One region of the Nostoc sp. UHCC 0252 genome, then DNA from elsewhere that is predicted to be linked to it. Evidence: predicted binding sites of a transcription regulator. Region 1 holds the regulator's gene; each other region holds the start of a gene.

Evidence for each region. The regulator HrcA, encoded in region 1, represses chaperone genes, less so after heat shock. The targets are predictions, from matches to a motif close to TTAGCACTCNNGANTCNNGAGTGCTAA.
Region 2: a site for HrcA is predicted at 6,032-6,058, ahead of groL (chaperonin GroEL). Genes of this name have one in related genera too.
Region 3: a site for HrcA is predicted at 1,923-1,949, ahead of groES (co-chaperone GroES). Genes of this name have one in related genera too.

What each region holds. Positions count from the first base shown of each region.
Region 1 covers NZ_JAYGHE010000108.1:3,866-16,462, reverse strand. The annotation lists gene VB732_RS33165 (DUF2834 domain-containing protein) at 1-379, opposite strand, end outside; gene hrcA (heat-inducible transcriptional repressor HrcA) at 493-1,617, opposite strand; gene VB732_RS33155 (rhodanese-like domain-containing protein) at 2,060-2,392, opposite strand; gene VB732_RS33150 (DUF3352 domain-containing protein) at 2,550-4,208, shown strand; gene VB732_RS33145 (hypothetical protein) at 4,895-5,386, shown strand; gene cysE (serine O-acetyltransferase) at 5,522-6,286, shown strand; gene VB732_RS33135 (Npun_F5749 family FMN-dependent PPOX-type flavoprotein) at 6,332-6,916, opposite strand; gene VB732_RS33130 (ATP-binding protein) at 7,131-9,407, opposite strand; gene VB732_RS33125 (transporter substrate-binding domain-containing protein) at 9,793-11,019, shown strand; gene mazG (nucleoside triphosphate pyrophosphohydrolase) at 10,977-11,825, opposite strand; gene VB732_RS33115 (metal-binding protein) at 11,822-12,445, opposite strand; tRNA gene VB732_RS33110 (tRNA-Val) at 12,587-12,597, shown strand, end outside.
Region 2 covers NZ_JAYGHE010000043.1:32,863-45,459, forward strand. The annotation lists gene VB732_RS21960 (hypothetical protein) at 1-71, shown strand, start outside; gene VB732_RS21965 (sodium:proton antiporter) at 261-1,559, opposite strand; gene VB732_RS21970 (hypothetical protein) at 2,172-2,492, opposite strand; gene trxA (thioredoxin) at 3,009-3,326, opposite strand; gene fabG (3-oxoacyl-[acyl-carrier-protein] reductase) at 3,787-4,533, shown strand; gene VB732_RS21985 (MraY family glycosyltransferase) at 4,854-5,936, opposite strand; gene groL (chaperonin GroEL) at 6,091-7,764, shown strand; gene corA (magnesium/cobalt transporter CorA) at 8,132-9,274, shown strand; gene VB732_RS22000 (hypothetical protein) at 9,339-10,034, shown strand; RNA gene rnpB (RNase P RNA component class A) at 10,084-10,495, shown strand; gene rnc (ribonuclease III) at 10,645-11,364, shown strand; gene VB732_RS22015 (Gfo/Idh/MocA family oxidoreductase) at 11,475-12,536, shown strand.
Region 3 covers NZ_JAYGHE010000081.1:26,806-32,605, forward strand. The annotation lists gene VB732_RS30025 (NIL domain-containing protein) at 1-115, shown strand, start outside; gene VB732_RS30030 (response regulator transcription factor) at 187-864, opposite strand; gene groES (co-chaperone GroES) at 1,971-2,282, shown strand; gene groL (chaperonin GroEL) at 2,391-4,025, shown strand; gene VB732_RS30045 (DUF4351 domain-containing protein) at 4,102-4,905, shown strand; gene VB732_RS30050 (hypothetical protein) at 4,925-5,344, opposite strand; partial or broken gene VB732_RS30055 (ParA family protein) at 5,413-5,800, opposite strand, start outside.

The sequences.
Region 1 (12,597 bases):
CAGTCAACACAATCCCAGTCACACGAGAATCTAGCAGCTTGAGTAAGATATTTTTTTTACCAATAAACTGATTATTTGGTTCTCTAAGGGTTAAGTAGGGTAACAAGGCAAATATGCCGACTCCGAAAGAGGCAGTAGTAAATAGCCAAGCAGGTATTTTTTGCCCTCTACCATCAATAAACACTACTGCGCTGTAGATGAGAGGCCAGATACCCATGAGGTTGAATAGTGCTATCACTAACGGGTTAACACCTTGCCATTGGACAGTAGAAAGGTTTTTAATTAACTCGAATGTGCCGGGTTGCTCAGGAGGAGCGAGGAAAAAAGCATAGATGGTGAATCCTAACCATAGGAAACCAAAGGCGATTTTTCTAACCATGAAAGATTTAAGTAGGATTAATTATTAATTTTGCCACTACAAATTGGGCTATCTACCTGCGATCGCATTATTCATTCGTCTAAACTCGTAGCAGCTGATCCCTAAACCTTACCTTAAGGGTTGAAATAACTGAAGGCTTCTGAGAGGTAATCAGCAGCAGATGCTACAACTGCGATCGCACTTTCATAATTTAGGCGCGTTGGCCCCAAAACTCCTACACTTCCTACTGGTATTGAACCTCGGCGATAGTTGGAAGAAATTAAAGTACAGGTGCGGATCGGTTCTAATGGATTTTCTGCACCAATGCGAACCGTTACTTTTGACTTACCCACATCCTCAAGCTCTGGTTCTTCAAATATTAATCGCCATAGTTGGTCTTGTTCTTCTTCCAGCAGGTGGATAATCGTTTGTACCTGCTGTAATTGGGAAAATTCCGGCTGGCGCAAAACTTCTGACACACCCCTAACCATAATTTGTGTTGCAGTCGGCGCATGAGTACGACGAGTCAATTCGGCAACTGAAATTTTTAAGAATTCCCCGTAGCGTTGGAACTCCTGATCTAGTTCGCTCCAGTCGAGGTTGGCTAGTTCCAACAGACTTCGCCCCCGCAAGTGAGTATTCAAAAAGTTAGAAACAATTTGCAACTCGCGATCGATTACCTCCGCATCCCGTTGTGTTTCCTCTGGTATTGGCGACAAATCCATTACCTTGGAATGTGTCTCGTAACCATCGGTAACAACAATTAACATGATCCGCCCCGCTTCAATTTGCACTAATTGCAGATGTCGCAATAGCGCTGCTGTGGTTTGCGGCATCGTAATCAAGCTAATACAACCACTCAAGGTTGCTAAAATTTGTGCGGCTCCTTGCAGTAGGGTTTCTAAACTCCGATCTTCCCACTGAAAATGCTTGTGCAGTGCTACTTCTACTTCTCGCCCTAAAGCTTCCGTGCCACTTCCCTGTGGGACGCTGCGCGAACGCAGAGAAGGTGTAATTAGCTGGTCAACATAAATGCGATAGCCTGAATCTGAAGGTACTCGTCCAGCAGAAGCGTGCGGTTGGTAGAGTAATCCAGATTTTTCTAAAACGCCCATCACATTGCGAATTGTGGCTGAACTTACACCCAGATCGTACTCCTCGACCAAAGCCTTTGAACCAACAGGCTCTGCCGTAGCAATGTAGTGACGTACCGTTGCCCAAAGTATATGTTGTTGCCGATTTGTTAACTGGACTTCCATAGGATATGTTTTGCTAGAGGCAAATTTTAATCAAAGTCTGGAAAAATTCCTGGATTTGATTGAAAAAAAGAATATTAATAATTTATTAAGATAACAAATTATACAATTTTATTGTGACAATTAATTTTAAGGTTCATGTAATTCTTTAAAAGTGCGCTCTAAATAGAATCTAGGCTTTGCATCACAAGCTGAGAGTTTGAATTTACAACATCCTTTTTCGTCTTATTTTTGCATGATTCTACACTGATAAAAGTATTGTTGTATACGTATTTTTGCGGCTATTGCAGCTAAGATTGGGGTCGAAAAGTTCGATAAGTTATGTAGCTAGTGGAGAAAGTTACAAACTTTTCTGGCGAGTGCCTAAACTAATTTGGTGCTATTTTCACAATAGCAAAAGCCAGATGGAATTGAGTTCCATCTGAGTAATGCACCTAAACGCAAGCTAATACTGAGGAATTGAATGGTCTACTAAGACAGAGTAAGCATCAATACCACCCGAAATATTTTGCACATTTGTAAAACCTTGAGCAATTAACCACTGGCACATCTGGGCAGAGCGAATACCGTGATGGCATAAAACAAGGGTTTCAGCTTGGGGATTGAAGAGGGTAGGTACTTCATCTCCCCATTCGGTAAATTGACTTAAGGGTAGGTTTACAAAACCTTCAATGCTAGCGATCGCCAATTCTTCTGGTTCTCGGACATCCACTAGCTGTATACTTCCATCACCAGAGGATAGACGTTGTGCCAGTTCTTCTACACTAATCTGGTTCATGGGTTGACTAAAAGAATTCCCTATAAACAGTCCTAATCTTATTTATGGTGACAGAAAATCTCTGCCTTTGCATGAGTATCCATTCTCAAGAAGGCTGATAAATTCTGCTAGGCTTTCTGCTTAAATGGCTGTAAACCGTCTTTTTTAAAGGTTTAATGTGAATAGTCAACGTTCATTGATTGGTTTTATCGTAGCAGGTGCGATCGCACTGCTAATTGCGATCGCTGGCTTTTACTGGTTTTTCGCCAAAAGTCCGGCTAACCTGATTGCTTCTACCTCTGAGCCTGGTGCAGCCATATTCGTATCAAAACTTTCCCCAGCAATGGTTTCATTGCTAACGAATCCCGACCGGTTGCAGGCGTTGGAACGCGAAGAGGAACTATCTAAACTCAAAACCAGTTTATTTGCCAAGAGTGGCATAGATTATAAACAAGACGTTCAACCCTGGTTAGGGAATGAAATTACATTAGCTATCACCACCTTAGATATTGATCGAGACTCGGAAAACGGCCAGCAACCAGGGTATCTGTTAGCATTAGCAACCAAGCAACCGGAGAAAAGCCGCGAGTTTGTCGAGTTGTTGTTTTCTAAACGAGCTTTATCTGGAGCAACCTTAGCTGTTGAACAATATAAAGGCGTAAAACTGATTACTGACAATTCTCAACCAGAGAAGGATTTACTTTCAGGTGCAGTTGTTGGTGAAGGCTTTGTATTGTTTGCCAACGATCCGAAAGTGTTGAAAGATGCGATCAATAACGTCCAAGCGCCGGATTTGAATTTGACTAGCTCCCCCGAATACCAAAAAGCTACAAAAGAACTACCCAAAGGGGGTTTAGCTGTAGCGTTCTTGAATCTTCCTGTTGTGGCAAAATGGCAAGGCTTGGAATTGTCAGAACAACTTTATAACAGTGAGATTATTTCTCTGGCGTTGAATCCCAAAGGGTTGGTAGCTGAAACAACATTTTTGACTTCATCAGAAATTCTCACTCCATCTGCACCACTATCTAAACCTGTGGGAGCATTGCAGTATGTTCCAGCATCCGCAGGTTTGGCAATTTCCGGCTCAAATTTGAGCAATTTGGCTGACAGCGATTTAGCCAAACTCTGGAGACAAGCAACAGCTACTATATATGGTTCTGGGGAAGATGTGGTTTCTCGATTAGCCAAACCTTTAGTAGATGTTCAAAAACGCTGGGGAATAAACTTACCAGAGGATATTTTCAGTTGGATACAAGGAGAATATGCGATCGCATTGTTACCTAAGCAAGATGAAACAACTCCTCATTGGATTTTTGTAGTGGAAAAATCTGAGAGTGTAGAACCAGGTATTGCTCGATTAGATGCGATCGCATCATCCAATGGACTCAGCATTAATCCCCTGACTATAGATCAGCAAAAAATCTCTGCTTGGACAGAGTTAACTACGGCTACTAAAAAAAATGATGCTAAAGAGGGAGCATCTTTCAGCATTGAAACAAAAGTGCGGGGATTGCATACAAATTTAGGAAATTACGAAATTTTCACTTCTGACTTGGAAACGATGAATGAAATTCTCACAATTAAGGATAATTCCTTAATTGATAATCCCAATTTCCAAGATAGTATTGCTACGATTCCCCTACCAAACCAAGGCTATATATATCTTGACTGGACAAAGAGCCAGAATTTGTTAGAGCGTCAAGTACCGATTCTCAAGCTAGCGGAAGTTTTAGGGAAACCATTTTTTGATAATTTGCGATCGCTTACAGTCAGCAGTTATGGAACTGACACGCGATCGCTCAAAGGTGGCGTTTTCTTCCAACTCAAGAATTCCTGAGATTTTAACGCAATCTCATGTGCGGAGGGAGCATCCCACTTTTTTGTATGTCATTGCGAGCGAAGCAAAGCAATCGCAAAATCTCTAACAAAGAGTTAGCTCATGCGATTGCTTCGTCGTTCCTCCTCTCTACGAGACCCTGCGCGAACGCAATGACAGTTATTTAGGACTTACGCAATAACTCTCTGAAACTCTCATTCCTTCGTGTCCTTTGCGCCTTTGCGGTTCGTTTTTCCATTATTTTGCGTAAGTCCTGTTATTTTGTCAGGGCAAAATAAAAACTGGGATGCACCCAAATGCAGAAGGTTCAAAATTATTTAACCTTCTGCCTTTTGATATCTTGTAATATTTATACCAAGCGACACATCAATTATTCGTAAGGGCACAACAATGTTGTGTCCCTACCCATCTGTCGCATTCTTTTTTCAAATTGGTATTACTATTTAAATCATCCATCAAGGGTTTTCTCTCCTAAAGAAAACCCTGCGTAATCACATCCAAATTAAAAATTGAGGAATTGTAGTTGCTGTTGATATCAATGGCAGCCTAGCAATTAGCTGTTTACTTTAAAAACCTTCGATTGTGGCACATTTTAATGTGGCACAACCAACGGAAATTTCACTGGATTTTTTTTATTAGAATATGTATATATCATCACTAATTTAACAGCCTGTTGGAGGGCTACTATGAAATACTGTCGCCCCCGACTTCAGTTTAGCGGTGGCTGGTTGTTGGCTATACTTGCCACCATAACAGCTACTCCTGTAATCGCACAAACAGCCAATTTTGGCACTTTTAGATTATCAACAAACTTTCAGCCACCACAAGGAACAGTGCAGGGATTTACAGGTGGCTCTTATTCATTGTCTGCCATCAGTAACCGCGATCGCAATCAAAAAGCCTGTATTGGTTTTGCCGATCCTAATCCAGATCACATTATGGTTTTGGAAAAGGATTTTTCCCAGCTAACCATCCAAGTTGATAGCAACAATACTGACACCACTCTACTGATTCAAGGGCCAGATCAAAATATGATTCGTTGCGGCGATGACACTGGCAAAAGAAAAGATGCTAGCGTTAGCGATCGCAACTGGAAAAGTGGCACTTATCGGATTTGGGTAGGTACATTTAATTCTGGCAACAAGCGCGATTACACTCTGACAGTAGAACAGCAGTGAAGTGGGGAGTTAGGAGTTAGGTATTGTGTATTGGGAAGAATTCATGCCCAATTCCCAATTCCCAATTTTTACGTCTAACACCTGAAAGGATAATATGGGAGAGTAGCTTGTTGTGCTTTCCGAGGGTGCTATCTCGTGCTATCTATACTGCGTGCTGACTTTCGTATCATATTTGAACGTGACCCAGCTGCTCGTAACTGGTTGGAAGTTTTATTTTGTTACCCTGGTTTGCAAGCCCTGCTATTCCATAGGCTGGCTCACTGGCTGTATACTGTCGGTCTTCCCTTTATTCCTCGCCTGATTTCTCACTTGGCTCGGTTTTTGACTGGAATTGAAATCCACCCTGGCGCAGCAATTGGAAAAAGTGTGTTTATTGACCACGGAATGGGTGTAGTAATTGGTGAAACTGCGATCGTGGGAGATTATGCCCTAATTTATCAAGGTGTCACCCTTGGAGGTACTGGTAAAGAATGTGGTAAGCGCCATCCAACTGTAGGTGAAAATGTCGTAGTTGGGGCTGGAGCTAAGGTACTGGGCAATATCCAAATTGGTAATAATGTTCGTATTGGCGCTGGATCTGTTGTTCTAAGGGATGTTCCTTCAGACTGCACTGTGGTAGGCGTACCTGGGCGCATTATGTATCGTTCTGGAGTTCGGGTTTCACCTCTTGAACACAATAACTTACCAGATTCAGAAGCTCAAGTAATTCGTGCTTTAGTTGACAGAATTGAGGCGTTGGAAGAACAAATACAAACTCTTCAGCGCAACAATTCTTCAGAAAAAACTCCTGTTTTAGTGGGTTGTTTAGCCGCCAAAGAGGATGAGCCAACCCACGATACTCGCTGGTGCAACCTCAAAGATAAGACTATCCAGCAATTTCTAGATGGTGCTGGCATTTAGTTAAAGGTTAAGGGTTAAGGGTCAATCTTTTGACTCTTGACCAAATCACGGATTAATCGCTTCACTAGACCACTTTTGCTGGTCATTACGGCAGTAAAGCCATCGATTTTGTGGTTCGCCGCGTAATTCTAAATGGTCTACTTGCATCGGATCGAGTAGCAGTAGACAAAAATTAGGTACTGGCTTAATAGGATCGGGGGCTGGTGGCTCAAAAGCTCCTAATTCTTGGATTCTGGATTTACCAGGATGGGGCCAAGCAAACTGTAAACGCGCCGCATCACTTAATTCTTGCCACATTGCGATCCGGGCTGGTTGTAAATCCTGATGAAAATCATCACCGCTTACCAGAGTCAAATCGCCATTAATGCGGAATTGTTCTCGTGTATTGGGCAAGTACCAGCAAACTTCTGCCCAGGGTTGTTGCTGTATCTGGTCGGCTTTAGCGCTACGGGTATCGGTGATAAATTTTAGCTGATTTGTATCTTCTAGAAAGCCGCGAAAGACTAGGGTACGATTAGCGGGGCGACCATTGGGCTGCATTGTTGCTAGTTGGAGGTAACGGGCATAAACAAGGCTGCGGTTGCGATGGAGTGCATGAGCGATCGCACTTCGCCAAGGAGCAAGAGACATATTAATTCGTAGTTCGTAATTCGTAATTCGTAATTAAGAAAGTTAAAAGGTTTTGATATGCTGTCTTATTTTAGACAGTTGGGGCGACGCTAAGTAAATACTTTTGCAATCCTCTGTACGGGAAGTTTATTTCCAATTCGACTCAGAATATGGAGTATGGCGATTACGACTAGCTACACCCACGCAATTGCTGATTGAACAACATTAAAACTTGTTATCTGCCTTTGGCTAAGTTCGCTACTTCTCTCACCAACTTATCTGGCTCGATTGGCTTGGATAGATGAAGCTGAAATCCAGCTTCCAGAGCTAGCTTGCATTCTTCATCTCTAGCAAATGCCGTTAGTGCTACAGCTGGAATTTTTTCCCCAGAAAGAGCTTCGTGCGATCGCACTTGGCGAATCAGCGAATAACCGTCTTCATCTGGCATTCCAATATCACTTACTAAAATATTGGGTCTTAATCGAATTAGCGCTTCCAGGGCTTCACCTACTGAGCTAACCGATGTCACCTGCGCTCCTGACTCTTCAAGAACAAAGGCAATTAACTCACGAGTATCAGTATTATCATCTACAAGAAGTATTCGCAAGCCATCAAGCACTAAGAGGTTATTGACTTTTTCTTGACCCTTTTTAATTAAATGCTCTGGTTGCGATTTTATTAAAGGTAACAGCACTTTAAATGTTGCTCCCCGTCCTTCCCCTTCACTAACTGCATAAACTCTGCCTGAGTGCATTTCTACTAAGTGGTGTACAATTGCCAGTCCTAGCCCCAAACCATCATCTGCTCTAGTAGTTGTGCTATCAGCTTGACGGAAGCGTTCAAATATATAAGGTAGAAAATCAGCACCAATTCCCTTACCTGTATCAGAGACAGTTATCTGAGCATTTGAGTTTACCTGCTCCAGACACACTTCAACTCGCCCTCCGCTAGGTGTGAACTTGACAGCATTAGAGAGCAAATTCCAGACTACTTGCTGAAGGCGTTCTGCATCACCTATAATCTCACCTACTGACGAGTCAAGCTTAGACTCAACTTGAATCTCTTTAATCTCAGATGTGGGATATATAGCCTCAATCGCTGCGTTAATTACAATTACAAGATCAACTTTACGAATATTTAGGCGGATTTTACCTTGTACAATGCGTGAAATATCGAGAATATCTTCAATCAGTTTGCTCTGAAGTTTTGCATTTCGCTCGATTGTCGCCAGTGCTTTAGAAATAATTGCCTCATCCAATTTTCGATGGCGGATGATTTGAACCCAACCCAACATAGAGTTGAGAGGTGTACGAAGTTCGTGAGAGACGATCGCTAAAAATTCGTCTTTAAGTCGGTTAGCTTCTTGAGCTTGCCGATAAAGCTGGGCATTTTCAATAGCAGACGCTGCGCGTTGGGCAAGTTCTTCAGCCATTGCTAGGTCTACAGTAGTGTAATAGCGTCCTAATTGTGCAGAGGCAAATACAATTGTCCCTAGCTTGCGTTTACGCACCACTAATGGCACGATCATATAAGACTTAACTTGCAGTAAATTAAGATATTCCTCGTTCCATAAATTTTTTTGTGGCAGAGACTCAAGAATGTTTGTAACCAGTTCTGGCTTACCAGTCCGTAGAACTTTCGGTAGTCCATAATCAGCATCCAGATGAATTGGATAGCGTTGTCGGAATTCTCGAATTAGTGTTTCTTTCTGCGGTTCAGATGCAGCAATGACTGGGTTACTGAAAGCTGCCGAATTATTTTCAACGACATCTACAATACACCAATTGGCGAGAGTAGGCACTGCTAAGTGGGCGACGCTAGTTAGAGTATTGCGGTAGTCTAAAGAAGATGCTAGTACACTGCTTGCTTCAGCCAAAAAATTAGAGCGCCTCTCTGCGGCTTCGGCTGCAATCCGGGCGGCTTGCTCACGAACAAATAACTGCTCACGCTCTAACTCTAAGCACCTACGCTTAGTAATATCACGCATTAGCCAGCGCAGAGCAACTGGCTTCCCTGCCTCATTACGGACAGTAACTACAGTCAAAGCAACATCAAAACAAACTTTTTCCCGTGGTTGTAAACACACTTCCCATTCTCCGCCCCGGTCGAGATGCTTCAACTGAGTTAGGTAATTAAAAAAAGCTTGATGATCTGATTGTCCAATAAAACTAACCAACGGTTTACGAATCAAAAATCGCTGTGATATATTGAGTAAGATAGTACTAGCCTGATTCGCTTCAAGAATAGTGCCATAAATATCAGTCACTAAATAACCATCAGGTGCAAAATCAAATAATTCTTGGTAGCGCTGACGCTCGTTCTCTACTGCCATCCGTGTTGCTTGTAGTTCCTCAGAGGCAATTTGAAGTTCTTCTAAAGCGATTTGAAGTTCTTCAAAAGCTTCTGTTGTCAGCTCTTGTTGTAAGTACGGCTCACTCACAGGACTTTGCAATAATCTCGTCACTTGTGAGCGTAACGTCTCTATTTGCTTACTAAAACCGTCTACATTCATGTTGCTCACTTTGCTACCACTAAGAAGCGCACCTGACAGTAAACATCAAGCAAGAATAAATCCAACTGTACGCTAAAAGCTGAACTCAAAACTATTGCTCAAAAGATAGAGGTTTGTCTTATCATTAACCTCTCGTTACTATGCTAGGATGGTCGATTGATAAATACATCTACCTAGAGTGCTGTGCGGCTAAAAACATAATAGGTAGATTTAAGCAAGTTTTTTCTAGCTAAAGAGGGGCCTGATGGTTACAGCAGTAGTATCAGGACAGGCCAAGTTATCCTGTGAAACTTTATCTGATGTAGGTTTCAGTTTTAGGGTTATGGTAAACGTGATATTTGATTTGGGGTGGGCATCATAAATATATTTTGCATAGAACCCTAAGATGATTCTGAGAATAAATGCGATCGCTACTAAATTTCGCCAACTTATAGCTGCAAGAAAAAACCCGATTGGTTATTTTGACAGGCATAACCGCAAAAATAAAACCAGGCGTTCCATAGTTCTGTATACCTGCGTAGGATTAGCAGGTGGAATTCTGGCATTGTTATTAATCGCATCCCCAGGACTAGCCCAAAAACCAGAACCCCAACAATCCCCAAAACTTCAACAATCGTTATTAGTAGCTACACGAGTTATACCGCCCTTTGTACTATCAAACAAAGGTGAGCTATCGGGGTTCAGTATCGACCTCTGGCGTAGCATCGCTACCCAAATCGGTGCAGAGTCAAAATTTATGGAATATTCCAGTGTACCGGAACTGATTTCTGCTATTAAGGACAACAAAGCCAATTTAGGGATTGCAGCAATCTCGATTACAGCCGAACGCCAGGAAAATTTTGATTTCTCATTACCCATTTTCACTGGGGGACTGCAAATTATGGTACGAAACCCAGAGAGCAACAACAGTACGTTTCCAAATATTTTCCAATTGTTTTTTTCTACTAGCCTCTTGCAGGTAATAGGCGTTGCCCTAGTCCTAATTGTCGTAGCAGCCCACATTATTTGGTTATCTGAACGCAATCACAAAGATGGGATGATTCCGCAATCATACTTTCCTGGCATTTTCAAAGCCTGTTGGTGGTCAGCCGCTACATTAGCAACCCAAGCTGATGAAATGCCCAAGGGAGTAGTAGGAAGGCTAGTAGGTATTGTCTGGATGTTCATCGGAGTACTTTTTGCCGCCTATTTTACAGCTAGCGCTACTACCTCATTGACAGTACAACAACTTCAGGGCGATATCAGAAGTGTAGATGATTTACCCGGTAAGGTAGTGGCCACAACTGCGGGTAGTACAGCAGCTACATACCTGCGAGAACATCGTATTTCAGTTCTAGAAGTTAACAAGATCGAAGAAGCTTATAATGCTCTGCAAACAAAAAAAGCTGATGCTGTGGTGTTTGATGCACCCGTACTGCTTTTTTATGTTGCCAATGAAGGTAAAGGAAAGGTACAGATTGTTGGCAGTATCTTACGTGAAGAAAGCTATGGAATCATACTGCCTAACAATAGTCCTTACCGCAAACCAATTAATCAGGCCCTGCTAAATCTTAGAGAAAATGGTACTTATCAATCGTTATATGATAAGTGGTTCTCTCCTAAAGAATCTTGAGCAAGTTGAGCTTTTGCCTGTTGCCAAAGAGTTTCTAACTCATCCAAACTGTAATCAGAAAGGGGGCGATCGACAACTGCCTCCATTTTTGCTAATCGCTGCACAAATCGCTGATTAGTGCCTTGCAAACCAGCGCTGGGATCAAGATTATGCCAACGCGCTAGTTGAATAACAGCAAACAGTAAATCGCCTAATTCTGCTTGTTGTCGTTCAGGTGTTTCCTCAGCTAAAGCGTGTTGAAACTCCCCTAATTCTTCATGAAACTTATCCCAAACGCCCTGAATATTTTCCCATTCAAACCCAATGGCCGCAGCCTTTTGAGAAATCTTCATTGCTGCTGTCAACGGGGGAAGAGTACGCCCATAACGACCGAGTTTAGCACTAAGTTTTTGCGCCTCTGGGGATGCTTCACCTTTTTCCTCCGCTTTAATTTGTTCCCAATTTTGCCGCACCTCGTCCACACTGGCTACCGACACATCACCAAACACATGAGGATGACGGCGAATCAACTTTTGGGAAATCCCCTGAGTTATTTCTTTGAGAGAAAATTGCCCAGATTCGCTAGCTATTTGGGCTTGCAATACTACCTGTAATAATAAATCGCCTAATTCTTCTGCGATCGCATTTTTATCCCCATTCTTAATTGCGTCCACCACCTCATAAGCTTCTTCAATCACATAAGGGGTAAGCGTTTCGGCAGTTTGCGCCAAATCCCACGGACAACCACCATCAGGCGATCGCAATTTTGCTACAATCTCAATCAATTCTTGCAACGCCGCCAAAGTATCAACTTTGTCATTTGTCATTTGTCCTTTGTCCTTTGTCCTTTGTTGCTCTTTCTGCTAACTGTAGCTCGATGATTACCGCGAATTGTAACTTTACGCTTCTTTACTTTGCTACTAGGAAGCAACCCCCGAACCCCTTGTTTTTGAAAGCGCTTGTATGCCGAACCACTCCAATCGCTAAGAGAATGACTCATTGCACCGAGTTCCAACCCCAAAAATAGGGCAATATATTCAGTATTGTAATTTACCAGCGATCGCACCACACTTTGTCCCAAGTCTTGCCAAGTAAAACTCAGATTCCATAACCTTTGGGCGATCGTCAAAACCAAAATTGCCAAGATAGCTAGCAAACACCCTAGATAAAGTATCCGCAAAATTGTGCCAATAATCGGCCCGTGAGATAAAAAAGAACGATGCCGCAGACTTTTTTGATAAGGTAGCCAAATCCAACGCAAGAAACCCCAGCGTTGAAATTGCACAGAATAGATATCTAAATCCGGGCCAAACATCAGCCCTCCAAATAGAAACCCGCCTGCAACCAACAAAGTTGCATTGCTGCTGCGAGTCTGCCACAAAGTAACGCCCGCCACTAATGGCAGAGCATACATAGTAATGCGATCGTGCGTTCGACCAGAGGGCATCCTAATTCCTGTTAGCGATAGCGGGGCTTTAGCCCGTGCTGAATAACTTAATACTGAGCCAGTATAAGAGAAAAAAGATTTTCCCAAAACTACTAGCGCAATGCAAAATAGTCTGTTATATTAATTAAGGATTAGTCAAAAGGGCGGTTAGC
Region 2 (12,597 bases), on a different contig from region 1:
ATCCCCGACTTCTTAAAGAAGTCGGGGATCTAAGCCTTGCGAATTGGGTTAGCGATCGCTATAAACGCTAGACAAATCCAGCCAAATCGGTAGCCCTAGTTTTTCTAAATAACTCAGGCTAGAGTAAATTAACTTAGATATTTTCAACGTAAGTCTGCATAAAAAACGTGTTAAATTTTACTTTAAACACCATTTTTAAGTTTTTGTTACACAGTTATAAATTTTTCTGCCGACTTACTGAACGCGCCCTGCAAAATTTTTTATTCAAATTCATCAATTGTGGCGGGAGGAGTAGCATTTCTCTGATTAGCAATATTGCGCTCATACCACTTCATTAACGGAGTTGCACTAATGCCATGTATAATTACAGAAGCAACAATAGTAGTGTAAGTTATCCAAGCAATTTGTTCGGCAGCTTCACCTTTTAAACCATGACCAAAAGCATAAGCGAGATAATATAAAGAGCCGACACCACGAATACCAAACCATCCAAATAAGAAACGAGTTACTGGATGAAAGGTTCGGCGGTGTGATTCTACAGGGCGTTTACCTATGGTGCTAATCCAAACTCCTACAGGTCGGATTATGAATAATAATAAAATTATTACTAATAAAGATTGCATAGCATAGTTGAGCATTGGCTGAAGTAATAATATTGAACCCAATAGTAAAATTGTTCCAACTTCCAGCAGTTTTTCAACTTGCTCAACAAATTCTAATTGGGCTAGCGGTTTTTCAGGATTTCTGTAACTGCGTTGGACAACTAAGCCAGCAACAAATACTGCTAAAAATCCATATCCATTCACCATTTCTGTTAAAGAATAAGTTATTAAAATTGTGCTGATAGCAATAAAATCTTCCATTAACTCATCAGTACGACGGCGTTTTTGAACTCTTTTTTCAATCCAAACTATAGATTTGGCGACAACAAATCCCATAACAATAGCTGCTGCGATCGCCCAAATTAAATCAACCGCGATCCACTCTTTTAACCAGTTGCTCCAGTTGTCATCTTCTAATGCATGAATGCCAAAATAAACAAAGGGAAAAGCTAAAGCATCATTTAACCCACCTTCAGAAGTTAAACCAAACCTCAACTCATCTTGGTCATTTATATCAGTCAGTTGTACTTCTGATGCTAAGACTGGATCGGTAGGTGCGAGAATTGCTCCTAATAAAATCGCTTCTCCCCAATTCATCCCTAAAAACAATTTACCAACAACAGCCAGAGCAATAATTGAAATTGGCATCAGAAATACAATTAATCGGGCTGTGATACCCCAATCCCCCAACCTTAAAGGACGAACAATTTTTAAGCCGCAGCTAAATACAGAAATAATTACTACAAGTTCTGTTATTCTTTCCAGCACTTCAGCGTTAAAAACTTCATCTCGACGTAATTGAATCAGCCCAAAGGCGTAAGGCCCTAACAAAATACCAACCAGGAGATAGATAATGGCAAAAGAAAGAGGCAGGCGAGCAATCCAACCTGACCCTAATGTTACCATCAGCAAAAGTAGACCAATCACAAATAGGTCAATAATATAGATATCTATCATGTAGCAATTTATATATAAAGTTAGGTGTTACTTTGTAAGCTTAGTTGCAATAGCTTTTTATTAGAATTACCTATGGGCAGATTTTTTGGAATTAAGGATTAGCCCTGTTTAAGAGTGTTCCAAAAAGTAAATGATCCAAAACCCGTCATTGCGAGCGCTCGCAATGACAATTGAGCATTTTTTACTTGGAGTATTCTAACTTCTGCAAAGAACTAGCTTTAACAATCGGATAAATTTCCCACTGCGATCGCACTTGATAGACCAGACATAAAAACGAAAGCCCTACCTAGAAAATATCTAGCTGGGGCTTGATATTAGAATTGACACGCACTACCAATTTTTTCTTTTGTCTGAGTTATTAGTTTGATTTGACAGTTGGTGCTTCTGTATAACCCGCTCAATCTGGCAAGTCACCGCATTTATTCTATGTTTGACTTTATCAAAATCAATATTCACCCAAATATAGGCTTTTTCAGGTCTTTTCTGTTTACTGTTCATATATGGTTTATTTTGTCAAGATGTCTTGTTATATCTATACAATATCCCCATCTCAATTTCTAAACTACTTTCTCTAGACATATAAGCAAATATACTTAATGTTTCCTTAAGGTTTTACATCAAGTTTTCTTTGAGTAATCGCATTTCTAGCATCATCGCCTCAACTTCATCTAAGATGTTGTAGAAATATGGTGCAATCCGAATTCCCAGCAAAGGACGATAATCCACAAAAAAACGACGAGAAATTAAATCTTTGCAAATTCTTTGAGTAATGCGGCAGCTATCCTCTATCGAACCATTTATATAATTAACAGTAATTGTGCTTCTATGTTTCACAGGCTCTCGCGGTGTATTAACTGTGAAACCAAATTCATCCGCGAGAGTGATGATGCTTGTTAACTCCAGTGATAATAATTCTGTATAAAGGTGCGCCAAACTATATGAGGAAGGAACCGCATTCGCGTTAGCGTCTCTCCTTGGGAGAAGGGCGCATAGATACGAAGAAAGAAGAAGCAAAGGAAATTTGGCGCAACTTCACAAAGAAATAGTATGACTTTTTCCGAATTGCTTCAACTCCATTTTTAAATTTGAGAAGATCGGGTATTGTATCTTCTAATTGTTGTTTATCTGGACACCTTTACTGTGGCAAAATATTTAAGAATTAATTGAAGTTGATAAAAATGGATATTTACTTTATAAAAAGTATTCTTCCCAAATAGAGTTAACTTAGCGGCAGTGTAGTGGTCAAGATTTACGCAACTGGCACAGCATGGACACTAACTAGCAATTTACGTGAATATTCCCTCTATTTATTTCCTCATAAGTATTGCAATAGTGCTTTGCTAACGCGATTTCTATTGCAAATACAAAGATTTTGAAATGTTACTCAATAATACTTGTGTACTATTAAATAGCGATCGCATTGTGCCAATTGCGTAAGTCTTATGCTACTTAAATTATTCTTGTTAGATGTTGTACCAAATCTGCTGCTTGTCTTACACCCTCTATTTTCTCCACAGGCTGACCCTGCTTAAAAAGTACTAGAGTTGGTAGTGCAGCAATTTGATACTTGCTAGCTAATTCCGTGTATTTTTCTGTGTCAATTTTGACAATTCGCAGGCGATCCTTGAGTTGGGCATTTACTTGCTCTAAAATTGGCACCATCATCTGACATGGGCCACACCATTCAGCATAAAAATCCACTAATACAGGTACATCAGAATCAGACAACATTTCTTCAAAGCTGTTAAATTGTTTTTTAGTTGCCATGTGATACACACCGATTTTCAATTATGTTTTTCAATGGTAATTCTTAGAAAATAAAATTGCTATAGGTTCATGGGTTTTTTTGGGTAAAAGATTACATTAGTTAATATAGATCAACAATATTAAATAATTATAATAAAATGCATATATTAATTCCATTTATGTATAAAAATCAAAATTATTTTGACTAACCAAAGAATTATACTCTGAATTTATTTGCGTAGTTAGGTGAGAGGCAATAGACAACAGAAAAGAAGGCTATTTGAATTGTACTGAGTGTTTTCAAAAATCAAATGTGAGTTAGATATTTAGCTAAAAACGACGGATAACGTTATTCTAATTTGCATTATCCTAGCAAGATTGTCGTGTCCCAATAGTTAGATTTTATTCAGACAATATTTATATGTTCCCTGAATCGCCATAAGATAATTAGCGCGGTATTTCTAAAATCGAGGGACATTAAATGACACTATTAAAAGATAAAGTCGCAATTGTCACAGGTGCTTCACGGGGAATTGGGAGAGCGATCGCAATTGAATTAGCCACACAAGGAGCGATCGCAGTGGTTAATTATGCCAGTTCGAGTGCAGCAGCCGAGGCAGTCGTTACAGAAATTACAGAAGCGGGAGGTGAAGCGATCGCTATTCAAGCAGACGTTTCTAAAAGCGATCAAGTAGACACGCTAGTTAACACCGTCATGGAAAAGTTTAAGCGTGTAGATATTTTAGTCAATAATGCCGGAATTACGCGCGACACACTGCTTATGCGTCTGAAGCCAGAAGATTGGCAAGCTGTGATAGACCTTAACCTCACTGGTGTTTTCTTATGTACACGCGCCGTCAGTAAAATCATGCTCAAACAGCGATCGGGGCGAATTATTAACATTACTTCCGTTGCTGGGCAAATGGGCAACCCAGGTCAGTCCAACTACAGCGCCGCCAAAGCAGGAGTAATCGGCTTCACCAAAAGCGTTGCCAAAGAACTCGCTACTCGTGGGATCACCGTTAACGCCGTCGCCCCAGGATTCATTACCACCGATATGACCAGCGATCTCAACAACCCCGAAGATATTCTGAAATTCATCCCTCTCGGTCGCTTTGGTCAGCCAGAAGAAGTTGCTGGGATGGTGCGCTTCCTCGCCGCCGATCCCGCCGCCACCTACATCACCGGACAAGTTTTTAACGTTGATGGCGGCATGGTAATGGCGTAAATAGTTTAAGAAATAAATATAGGACTTACGCAAAATATCTCTCAAACTCTTATTTCTCTGTGCCTTCCGTGCCTCTGCGGTTTGTTATTCCGTAACTCATGCGTAAGTCCTAAAATAAATAATTTGAGATTTTACATAAATAGGGGCGCACAGCTAGTTGTGCGCCCCTATTTATATACAAATAATTTTGGATAACTTATTTTTTGGAGTGTTGCTTCAACAAAATCCAAAATTTAAAATCTAAAATTCGGTCGTAGTATAAATGCACCACAAAAAAAACCATAGTAGGGCTAGCATTGCAATGCTTACCCTACAAGCAACTAAGGCTGTTGGCGTATTCTTTGCCAGACAGTAAAACCCAAAAGCAGGATAATACTACTGGCGGTAGCCAGCATCACAGCCAAACTCATGCCTTGTATTCTCATCGCCAGCAAATTGAAAAATAAGGTAATTGACCAAAGCGTGAACGCAGCATGACGCTGGGAAAGTCCCCAAGCGAGTAAGCGGTGATGCAGATGATCTTTGCCAGGAGTACTCAGAGGGTTATTTCCTGCTAGTAACCGCCGTACAAATACTTGAGTGGTGTCTAGCACTGGCAACAATAGAAATAAAACTGTAGGAATTAGGGCATAAACTGTGTTTTGTTGCAGTTTGCCTAAAATACTAGTTGCTGCCAGCACATAGCCAAAAAAGTATGCTCCGGCATCACCCATAATAATTTGTGATGGATGGAAGTTATGGCGCAAAAAGCCTAATGCAGCACCTCCTAAAGCTGCAAGTACCAAGATCGCGGCCGCACGATTGTTAAATTGGGCTGCAACCCCCAACAAACTCATAGCGGTAATAAAGCTGATTCCTCCCGCCAAACCATCCATACCATCCATCAAGTTGATGGCGTTGGTAATCCCTACTACCCACAGTACTGTCAGCGACATAGACAGAAGTGAGTCGATGGGAGTACCAAACAGGACTTTGACACTGATACCATTAGCTACCAGCAAAAGCGCCGTGACGATTTGTGCCCACAATCGAATAGAGGGCGGTAAGCCGAACTGATCGTCGATAAAGCCCACAAGGACTAATATCGAACCCCCCAGGAGAATAGTGAGTACCTGAGCCAATACGTTTTGGAGTTCGATCGGCCGTAAAAGGCTAGCTAGTACCAGCGCGGCAATTACACCCGCGTAGATAGCTAGCCCCCCTGCATTGGGTAAAGGTTCTCGATTGAGTCGCCGAGCGTTGGGTTGGTCAGCCCAACCTACTCGCAAGGCGAATTTGCGGATTGTCGGAATTGAACGCCACGTTACAAGCCAAGCCAAGAGAAACGTAAATACTACTGCCAACCAGCCGGTGCCGCTAGGGTCGGCAATACCAAGGTATTTAAGGGAGTTGTCTAGATTCATCTCCCAATTCAAGCATTACTGCCAGTATCTAATATGAGCATCACCTGTATATTAATCAATTTTTTATTTTTTATTTCCATTTGTAACTTTAGAGATTAGCACTCTTGCCCTGTGAGTGCTAAATTGTCTAATGGAAGCGCTAGAGAAATAAAACATGGCGAAAATTATTGCATTTGACGAGGAATCGCGGCGAGCTCTAGAAAGGGGTGTTAACGCCCTTGCCGATGCCGTAAAAATCACCTTGGGGCCCAAAGGTCGCAATGTCCTTTTAGAGAAAAAATTTGGCGCACCTCAAATTGTCAACGATGGTATCACTGTTGCCAAGGAAATTGAATTAGAAGATCCTTTGGAAAATACTGGTGCAAGACTCATTCAGGAAGTAGCCTCAAAAACTAAAGATGTGGCTGGGGATGGCACCACCACCGCCACCGTTTTAGCACAAGCCTTGATTCGGGAAGGTTTGAAGAACGTCGCGGCGGGTACTAACCCAGTTAGCTTGAAACGCGGGATCGACAAAACTGTTGAAGCACTGGTAAAAGAAATTGCCAGAATAGCCAAGCCAGTCGAAGGAAGTGCGATCGCTCAAGTTGCCACTGTCTCTGCTGGTAACGATGAAGAAGTTGGTCAAATGTTAGCCCAAGCAATGGAAAAAGTCACCAAAGATGGTGTCATTACCGTTGAAGAATCCAAATCCCTCACCACTGAACTAGAAGTAGTTGAAGGGATGCAGATCGACAGGGGTTATATTTCACCCTACTTCGTCACCAACAACGAGCGGCAAATCGTCGAATTTGAAAACGCCCGAATCTTGGTGACAGATAAAAAAATCAGCAGCATCCAAGATTTAGTGCCAATTTTGGAAAAAGTTGCTCGTTCTGGTCAGCCCTTGTTAATCATTGCTGAAGATGTCGAAGGTGATGCTTTGGCAACTTTGGTAGTGAACAAAGCGCGGGGTGTACTAGCAGTGGCTGCCATTAAAGCGCCTGGATTTGGCGATCGCCGCAAAGCTTTGTTAGAAGATATTGCTATTCTCACCGATGGACAGTTGATTTCTGAAGAAATTGGCTTAAGTTTGGATACAGCTTCTTTAGAAGCCCTGGGAACTGCTCGCAAAATCACCATTGACAAAGAAAGCACCACCATTGTCGCTGGCAGTGTCACCAAGCCAGAAGTACAAAAGCGGATTGGTCAAATTCGTAGACAGTTGGAAGAAACCGATTCTGAATACGATCAAGAAAAACTCCAAGAACGCATCGCCAAGCTTGCTGGCGGTGTGGCAGTGATTAAAGTGGGTGCGGCAACCGAAACCGAACTCAAAGACCGTAAGCTGCGGATTGAGGACGCGCTCAACGCTACTAAAGCCGCCGTAGAAGAAGGGATTGTTCCTGGTGGTGGAACAACTTTAATTCACTTAGCCAAAACGGTACAAGCGATTAAAAAGACCTTAGAAAGCGAAGAAGAAAAAATTGGGGCTGATATAGTCGAACGAGCGCTAGAAGCTCCTTTGCGTCAAATAGCAGATAACGCCGGTGCTGAAGGTTCTGTAATCGTTTCTAAAGTCCGAGACAGCGAGTTCAATATTGGCTACAACGCTGCTACCGGAGAATTTGAAGACTTGATCGCGGCTGGTATTATCGACCCTGCCAAGGTTGTGCGTTCAGCTTTGCAAAACGCTGGTTCTATTGCTGGTTTGGTCTTAACCACCGAAGCGATCGTTGTTGAAAAACCAGAGAAGAAATCCGCAGCTGCTGCTCCTGATATGGGCGGCATGGGTGGTATGGGCGGTATGGGCGGCATGGGCGGCATGGGCGGCATGGGCATGTTCTAACTTCTGCTTACCCAGATAAATATTTTTTTCAACAGTTTGTCTTAACCAAGGCAAACTGTTTTTTTATAACATTGCTGATTTAGAGCCGATATGTTATCTCTATTGCTGGGAAGTAGCTGGGCATAAGTAAAAATAATCATCATGGTTATCAGCAATTAATCATAAATACAACATCTAAATAACTGCTTAATCTACAAATTACAATTACAGTTTTTGTATTAATTTTTGTAAAATTAATAGCAAAAGCTGAAATAGATCAAAACGCCTCATGGTTGCTTAGTAGAAGATTTTACTTCTTTACTAAGCACTGGAAAAAGAAGAACTTGTCCAATTCCCAACTCCCAATTCCCAATGTAGGTAATATTGCATGGCACGAAAACTACATCGCCTTCTAAAAATAGTAAAGAAGGCAAACGAAGATGAATTCTATCACGAACCAGGGACTGTACCCGGAACCATTTTTATTGATGCAGATGCTCCACCACCGATAATTTTTTTGATTGACTACAACCAAACCAATTTTATCCGCGAACAGATAGCAACCCCAGAAGAGTGTATTTCATATCTTGATAGTGAATCCACTTCTTGGGTAGACGTACAAGGTTTAGGTAGTCAAGATATATTACAGCGATTGGGTAAAGTTTTTGAGTTACATCCTTTAGTTTTAGAAGATATAGTCAATGTGCCAGAGCGTCCCAAAACAGAGGATTATGAAGATCAATTGCTATTCATTTCTCGCATGGTAGTACCGAAAGAAATAGCATGTGGTTTTTACAGCGAACAAGTGAGTTTGATATTAGGTAAAAATTATTTGCTGACAGTACAAGAGGAGCCGGAACATGATTGTTTTGAAGCGGTGCGATCGCGGATTGAAAAAAACAAAGGGATCATTCGCAAACAAGGAGCGGATTATTTAGCTTACGCCGTATTAGATGCAATTATTGATGGCTATTTTCCCGTACTGGAGCTTTATGGAGAGCGGATCGAAGAGTTAGAAGAGGAGGTAATAGTCAAACCTACCCCACAAACACTACAAAATATTTATCAAATTAGGCGAGAACTACTGCAACTACGTCGTGCTATCTGGCCCCAGCGAGATGCAATTAATTCTTTGATTCGAGATGGTAGTGAACTGATTGGCGAAGAAGTCCAAATCTACTTGCGAGATTGTTATGACCATACAGTGCAAGTGATGGATATGGTAGAAACTTATCGAGAACTAGCATCTGGATTAATGGATGTGTACCTTTCGGCAGTGAGTAACAAAATGAATGAAATTATGAAGGTACTAACGATAGTTTCAACAATTTTTATTCCACTGACTTTTATTGCCGGAATATATGGTATGAATTTCAATACGGAAAAATCGCCATATAATATGCCTGAGTTGAATTGGTATTGGGGCTATCCACTCTGCTTGGTAGTAATGGCTGCGATCGCACTTGCTTTGCTATTCTTTTTTTGGCAACGGGGTTGGCTGCAAAATTCTGTAACAATTAAGCGTAATTAATAATTGCAGATAGGCAACAAATCAAATGTACATTCATTATTACCAGGAGTTAATATTATAAATTATGAGGAATAGCGACCAGAATTTAGTAGTTTTGACTATTTATATTATCGGTATTTCCTATATTTTTAATCGCATGATTGAATCCATCGATGATCAAGTTAAATTTGAGTTTAAAAAAGGAATCGTTGACGAGCAACTCAAAGAACAAAATCTCGACGATAAAATTGGGATTTCCTTTAAACTCAAATCCTCGTACCCAATTGACGATTTGAAAGATTTAGGAATTAGCATTGAAAATAAATCTGATAATGTTGCCCTATACGTTGACTGGGACAACAGTTCTTTAGTAGTTGAACATAGCAAACAATCACGCCGCGTAATTCGCAAATCACCAGACTTAACTCGTGACTTGGCAGTACCTCAAAGTCCTAGCCTGATTGCTCCCAAGAAAACACTTTCGGAAACAGTGACAGCAGAAGATGTATTCGAGCGGGATCCAGTCGCTGGAACCTATTCAGCGAAAAAACCACTAATTGATATCAATGGGCTACAAAAAGGGCAAAAAAAATTGTACAACGACTTTCTTAACAGAAAAAAGGAGTTGGACTTTTCCCTGCAACTGGTGCTGAGGATATCTGAGGTGCGTTTAGGTTTAGCCCCAGGTCGTGATTTTCCTCCCATTAGTATTATCAATTGTCCTTTCACAGTCAAAAAATTACCTTGGACTTACGCTCTACCGTGGAATAAAAAAAAGTAATGCCATGTCAACATACTACGCCAACCAAAGATTACACTGGATCTAAGGAGAGAGTAGACGCAGGCGGTTGCAGATCAGTCATAGTAACTGGTTTGAGGAAAGTCCGGACTCCCGAAAGACCAAACTTGCTGGATAACGTCCAGTGCGAGCGATCGTGAGGATAGTGCCACAGAAAGATACCGCCAGATCAATTAAAAATTAAAAATGTAAAATTAAAAATTGTTCATTTTACATTTTTAATTGATCTGGTAAGGGTGCAAAGGTGCGGTAAGAGCGCACCAGCAGTATCGAGAGGTGCTGGCTCGGTAAACCCCGGTTGGGAGCAAGGCGATAGGAACTACGGTTGGTCTTTTACCAGTTCCGCTCAATGAGAGCCGCTAGAGGCGTTTGGTAACAAGCGTCCCAGATAGATAACTGCCCTCGCAAGAGAACAGAACCCGGCTTATGTACTGCTCTCTCCCCCCCTTTTTAGTGCTGAGTGCTGAGTGCTGAGTTAGGAGTTAGGAGTCAGAAGTAAGTATTTTTCCCATGTCTCCCCTTGCTCCCTGCTCCCTGCCCCCTGCTCCCTGCTCCCTGCCCCCTGCTCCCTGCCCCCTCCCCTTGTCATGTAATGCCTCTTGCCTACCCGCGCCGTCAACGGCAACTCGAAAGTTTAGTCCAAAAATTAGGTTTGTCGCTAGAAGCACCTATCAAGTGGGAACTGCTAGATTTAGCGCTAACTCATCCTACTGTCTCTGATTCGGCAAATTATGAACAACTGGAGTTTGTTGGCGATGCAGTGGTGCGCCTAGTGTCGGCTGTTGTGTTATGGGAAAATTATCCCGATTGTCCAGTAGGGGATTTTGCGGCGATTCGTTCGGTATTGGTAAGCGATCGCATTCTCGCCCAATTAGCCAGAGGTTATGGTTTGGAGTTATACTTGCTAGTCGCCGGTAGCGCTACGGCTGATAAGGTTGGTCAAGAGTCACGACTAGCAGATGCTTTTGAAGCAGTTCTCGGTGCGCTCTACTTAAGCACTCAAAATCTGGAACTAATTCGTTCTTGGCTAGATCCCCACTTCCAAGAACTAACGACAGAAATTCGCCTCGATCCTGCCAGACTCAATTACAAAGCTGCTCTCCAAGAATGGACTCAGGCGCAATTTAAAGTTTTACCAGAATATCGAGTTGTAGAAGTCACTCAACCGCACCGTAATCAAGAACGTTTTATGGCTGAAGTGTGGCTGCATGGAAACAAACTTGGAGAAGGTAAAGGACGCTCAATCAAAACTGCTGAACAAGCCGCAGCTAAAGTAGCCTTTTTAGCAATTCCTCAACCGAAAATACCCTAAACCAAAAATAGTGCTGATAACCTGATAACTTAGTTGGTTGTCGGTGGTCATTTGTCCCTAGTCCCTTGCATACTAATGACAAATAACAAATGACAAATGACAAATAACAAATGACAAACCAAATTAAAATTGCTGTTATCGGAGTTGGGCGTTGGGGAGTACATCTGCTACGGAATTTCTTAGCACATCCCCAAGTAGATGTAGTTGCTGTAGTAGACCCTCATCCAGAACGATTAGCGGCGGTCAAACAGCAGTTTAATTTAGATGATTATGTAGTATTGACAACCCAGTGGGAAGATTTAAAAAGAGTGCCAGGATTGACAGGAGTGGCGATCGCAACTCCAGCTACTACTCACTATGCTTTAATTAAAGACGCTCTCCAAAACGGATACCATGTTTTGGCAGAAAAGCCCCTAACTCTTGATCCGGCCGAATGTCGGGAACTTTGCCAGTTAGCAGAGCAGCATCATTTAATACTGATGGTTGACCACACTTATTTATTTCACCCAGCAGTTGAGCAAGGACAAACTGTGGTACAGGCGGGTAAATTAGGTGATTTACGCTACGGCTATGCGACACGCACCCATTTAGGCCCTGTCCGCCAAGATGTTGATGCGCTGTGGGACTTAGCTATTCACGATATTGCGATCTTTAACGCTTGGCTAGGTCAGATGCCTGTGAAAGTACAAGCAACGGGTACGGTATGGCTACAGGGGCAAGCCAATAGCGAAATAACCCACTCTCCATCCCAAGGTTTAGCCGATCTAGTATGGTTAACACTGACATACCCAGATGGCTTTCAAGCTTATATTCATTTGTGCTGGCTAAATGCTGATAAGCAGCGACGGCTGGGGATTGTAGGTAGCCTTGGTAGTTTGATTTTTGATGAAATGTTGCGATCGTCACCTCTAACGCTGCTACATGGGGAGTTTGAGCAGCAGGGTAATCATTTTATTCCGGTAAATCAAAGACAGGTAGTGCTGGAATTAGAACCGGGTGAACCATTACAACGGGTTTGCTCTACCTTTGTTGCTTCTGTTCTCAACAATACTCCCTCAGAGGTTTCGTCTGGCTGGGTAGGCACACAGTTAGTAGAAATTCTTGCTGCACTAACGCTATCTCTTGAGCAAGGCGGCCAACCTGTTTTTCTTAACAACTGCTCTCAAGTCTGATTTTCCCCGGAGAATAACCGCCTGATACTGTTCGGTTAAGGCAAGAGACGCGATAAATCGC
Region 3 (5,800 bases), on a different contig from region 1:
CTTCGATCTGGAACTGAGAGGTACTGTTTCCCAGATTGAAAGCGCCCTAACTTACCTAGATGAACTGGATTTAGAAGTTTTGCACCAATCCAGCCCTGAAGAAGATGGTTGGTAATTAATTTTCGATTTCGGATTTTGGATTTTAGATTATCAATCCAAAATCCAAAATCTAAAATCTAAAATTCACTATGCCATTTGATTTTCAATCGCCCACCGCGCTAGTTCAGTGCGGTTGTGGAGATTGGTTTTGCCCAACATATTGGACACATGGCTTTCAACCGTGCGCTGACTAACATTGAGTTCTTCAGCAATTTCACGGTTAGCTAAACCCCTGGCGACAAACTGGACTACTTTCAGTTCGGTTGGGGTTAATTGCACATCGAAGGGAACCTGGATGCGGGAACCGTTTTCGCCTCCTTTAGCTTGGTGTTCTTTCCAACGGATAGTTTGTTTCAGTGAGGATTCAACTTGCGCTACAAGTTCTTCTGGTTCAAAGGGTTTGACCATATAAACATCAGCACCTTTATTCAGACCCTTAACTCGGTCTGCACTTTGTCCCTTAGCTGAAAGGAAAAGAACCGGAATCCAACTGGTGCGTTCGTTTTGCCGGACTTGTTCTACAAAAGTATATCCGTCCATTTCCGGCATCATCACATCGCAGATAATCATGTCTGGAACATCTTGCTCTAAAATTTCCAGAGCTTCACGTCCATTTTCGGCGGTGATGACTTCGTATCCCCGGAATTCTAAGTAATCCTTCACCAGCAAGATGAGGTTAGGGTCATCATCAATCAATAGAAGTCGTTTGTGATCTTTCATGCTGGGCTCTTTCATAGCAGTGGCACTTGTCGCGCTTCGGTCCATCAAAGTCTTGAATATTTATCCTCTATGGTGGGTTATTTCGAGATGTGTCCTTTTTCCTACTTAACTTGCCTTTGCTGTCTCGAAGCCTCAAAAATGCCGAGCATTTTTAAAAGACTAATAGCTCGATAGCAAAAGTCCAGCAAGGATACGTATAGCAGTAGTATCTATAATGCGCTATTATATATCGCATTGAAAGTGGCGGGCGAAAAAACACTGATTAAATAATAATCCTTCTGACTTACAAGTAAGTATTGGCTTAAAGATGACCCTACCTCAAAACCAACCCGCACTTTCTTAAAGCTTACTGCTGTTCCATATCCTTCAATTGTTAAGCCTCTATGAGGTGTTCACAAGAAACTAAGGAAGTTTCTGGCAAAGGATGGGTTAAAAATGCATGTTTTTCTACCACCTTGTTGCCTATTAAGTGTTCTTGGATGATCCGCTCAATAACTTCCAGTTTTGCTTGGCAATACCAGACACCATCAATTTAAACCACCATTATGAGTCTAGAACAACAAACGCGCAAGCCGTTGGCTTTAGTTGTATAGAAGCATAAGGAATAATTCTGTTGCGACTCATCAAGTTTTAAGTCTTTAAGTCGCTCTTTTAAGTATTCCCAGGATTCCAGACTAGCTGGTTTTGAGCAGCAGTTAGCAATTGTCTGATCAGCGCAAATAAAAATGTGCTGCTGAATTTTTGCAAGTCCTAAACTTTCTATACAATTAGTCAGGGTCTTATATTCTAGAGACTTAGTGGCTTTGGGGATTTGATGGCTTGATTGGATCACTGTATTGTTACTTATCGAGCGGCTCCCTGATTACAGTTCTATAACAATTTCCAAGCTTTGCAAATAAAGTTGACGGAAAAGGAATGGAAAATTGGGAGAACTCTTCATTACTCCCAACTTTCTTTGACCATATAAAAGTATACGTAACTTCCGAAGCAGAACCCGCAGAGTAAAAATAATTAGGCATTTGTACTTAAGTAGAACAATACTCTTCTAGTTCGGGAACCCGTACTAAAGGAATTCTTGCCATTGGATGCAACTTTTCGGTAAATTAGCACTCAGGAGTTGAGAGTGCTAATCTCTAAAGGAAAGAAATAATATGGCAGCTTTATCTCTAAGCGTTTCTACAGTTAAACCTTTAGGCGATCGCGTTTTCGTAAAAGTGAACGCCTCTGAGGAAAAGACCGCAGGTGGTCTGTATTTGCCCGATACCGCCAAGGAAAAGCCCCAAGTAGGGGAAGTAGTCGCCCTTGGCCCTGGCAAGCGTAATGACGACGGAAACCGTCAAGAATTGGAAATTAAAGTCGGCGATAAGGTGCTGTACTCGAAGTACGCTGGCACTGACATCAAACTCGGCACCGAAGAATATGTACTGCTTTCTGAAAAAGATATTTTAGCAGTCGTTATCTAGTGGGGAGTGGGGAATGGGGAATAGGAAAGAGTTTTCCCGATGCCCAATGCCCAATACCCAATGCCTAATTCAACAAAAAATTGACTTACTCCCGGAATTTAGACACCTATGGCAAAGCGCATTATCTACAACGAAAACGCCCGTCGCGCCTTAGAACGAGGCATTGACATCCTGGCTGAGGCTGTAGCTGTTACCCTTGGCCCCAAAGGTCGTAACGTAGTCCTAGAAAAGAAATTTGGCGCACCACAAATTGTTAATGACGGTGTAACGATCGCCAAAGAAATCGAATTAGAAGACCACATTGAAAACACTGGTGTAGCTCTGATTCGTCAAGCTGCTTCTAAGACCAATGATGCTGCGGGTGATGGTACTACCACCGCTACCGTTTTAGCTCATGCGATCGTCAAAGAAGGCTTGCGGAACGTTGCAGCTGGTGCTAATGCAATTTCGCTGAAGCGCGGTATTGACAAAGCTACTGGCTTCCTGGTAGAAAAAATTGCTGAACACGCCCGTCCAGTGGAAGATTCCAAAGCCATTGCCCAAGTTGGTGCGATCTCGGCTGGTAATGACGAAGAAGTTGGTCAAATGATTGCCCAAGCAATGGACAAGGTGGGCAAGGAAGGCGTAATTTCCCTAGAAGAAGGGAAATCTATGTTCACCGAGTTGGAAATCACTGAAGGGATGCGCTTTGACAAAGGCTACATCTCTCCTTATTTCGCTACCGACCCTGAGCGGATGGAAGCGGTTTTTGATGAGCCTTTCATACTGCTGACCGATAAGAAAATCGCTTTGGTACAAGACCTTGTACCAGTGTTAGAGCAAGTAGCTCGTGCTGGTCGTCCTTTGGTGATTATCGCCGAAGATATTGAAAAAGAAGCTTTGGCAACCTTGGTAGTAAACCGTTTGCGCGGTGTACTCAACGTGGCTGCTGTTAAGGCTCCTGGCTTTGGCGATCGCCGCAAAGCACTACTAGAAGACATCGCTGTTTTAACTGGTGGTCAACTAATTACCGAAGATGCTGGTTTGAAGCTAGATAACACCAAGCTGGAAAGCCTGGGTAAAGCTCGCCGGATCACCATCACCAAGGACAGCACCACAATTGTTGCCGAAGGTAACGAAGCTGCTGTTAAGGCTCGTGTAGAACAGATTCGTCGTCAAATTGATGAAACCGAATCTTCTTACGACAAAGAGAAATTACAAGAGCGTCTTGCTAAACTCTCTGGTGGTGTCGCTGTAGTGAAAGTGGGTGCAGCGACCGAAACCGAAATGAAAGACAAAAAGCTGCGCCTAGAAGACGCTATCAACGCTACCAAAGCTGCTGTGGAAGAAGGTATTGTTCCCGGCGGTGGTACAACTCTGGCTCACCTGGCTCCTGAATTGGAAGTTTGGGCAAAGAGCAATCTTAAAGATGAAGAGTTGATCGGTGCTTTGATTGTTGTTCGCGCCTTACCCGCACCTCTGAAGCGGATTGCTGAAAACGCCGGTCAGAATGGTGCTGTGATCGCTGAACGCGTCAAAGAGAAAGATTTCAACATTGGCTACAATGCTGCAACAAACGAATTCGTCGATTTGTTAGCTGCTGGTATTGTTGACCCTGCTAAGGTGACTCGTTCTGCTCTGCAAAACGCTGCTTCCATTGCTGGTATGGTGTTGACAACCGAATGTATTATAGTTGACAAGCCTGAACCAAAAGATAGCGCTCCTGCTGGCGCTGGTGCTGGTGGCGGAGACTTCGATTACTAATACGTAGTTAGATCAGTTGAAAAACAGCTGCTTCCCTTGTGGAGGCGGCTGTTTTTTGTGTAAGGGGAAAAAGAATGTGAGTTACGACAACGCTTGTAAATATTTATCTGAACAGTACCCAGCCGAGTTTGTGCGTTGGTTGCTTGGGGTAGAGGTGCAACAAATTGAAGTCTTAAAAACGGAACTCACGCTTGAACCAATTCGCGCGGATTCTGTGACATTTTTGCAAGCAGCTAACCAAATTTTGCACATTGAATTTCAAACTTTGGCGAAATCTAATCCGGCGCTTAATTTCCGAATGCTCGACTATTCTGTGAGGTTGAAGCGTCAATACCGTTGTCCTGTAGTGCAAGTGCTAATCTTTTTGCAAGAAACTACTAATGAAATGGCTTTTACCGAAGAATATCGGGACAACACGACAATTCATCAATATCAGGTTGTTCGTCTTTGGGAGCAAGATCCAACATTATTTTTAGCTAATCCTGCGTTGTTACCTTTAGCAAGTTTGACGCGAACTGATTCGCCACAAACTTTGCTGGCACAAGTGGCTGAACAAGTCGCTACAATTCCAGATAGGGAGGAGCGACAAAATATTGCGGGTTGTGTAGAAATTCTGGCGGGTTTACGCTTTGACAAGGATTTAGTTCGTCAATTTTTGCGGGAGGATATTATGAAAGAATCTGTAATTTATCAAGATATCGTTCAAAAAGAAGCGTTTAAATTGATCAGTCGTCTACTTAAACGGCGTTTTGGTGATATTAATGGATCATTACTTGAGCAGGTTCGGAATTTACCTGCTGAACAGTTAGAAAATTTGGGAGAGGCTTTGTTAGATTTTTCGGAAGTTGCTGATTTAGTAGCTTGGTTAGAGCAGCAATAGAGGAATTAATAAAACTGCATCATATTTTAGAGATTGAGGCTGCAAGTAGTTTTCCGCTTTTGTCTTGAGCTTGCAATTTTTGAATAATATGCTCAATAATACTATTCAAATCCTTCCGGCGGCGCATAGAGCGTTTTGGGTCAAGTTGACCGTGTTTCAATAATTTTCTAACCTGTTCTCCTAGCTCAGTTAAGTAAAACCTCAGTTGTTCTTCACCCTGTTCGCGTAAAATTTGCCGACATTCAGTTAGGATTTGATCGCCATTTTCGAGAGTTTTACTAGCGTCTGACTGCTTTGGTGTTGCTTCGGATAAATCTTTACTTTTTTGAGCGTTTAAACTGTTAGTTAGGCATTTTTCTACAGCCTTGGCAAGCTTGGGATCAGATTCTAAAACTTCTGCGATCGCTCTTAATAAATCTGCAATTTGTGATGCTTCCATTATCTACCTACTCTCTGAATAAATTCTTTAGTTAATTTCACCATAGAATCATGAGAATCATCATATTTTTATCTATACGTCAAATAATTACTCAGTTCTAACCCTTCTGCAATTTTTGCTCTTTCTAAAATTTTTGTTTCAAAAACTGGTGGATAGAAAGGGTCAACAATAATAGAGTTTAAATGTTCAGTTTGGGCTATAGTTCGGTTGTAACGAGAAATTAATGTTCCAACTGATTTTAAGTTATGTACATAATCTCTATTAAACTTCTCAATGTGTTCAAGTAATAGATCTAATCCATGAATTGACATTCGGTTTGGTACACAAGGGATTATACAAGCATTGCTAGCTAAAAATGCACTTTTAACTACTGTATTAATATTTGGAGCGCAGTCTATTAAAATATAATCATAATTATTTAATAAAGGTTTGAGTATTGTACGAATAAGCTCAACA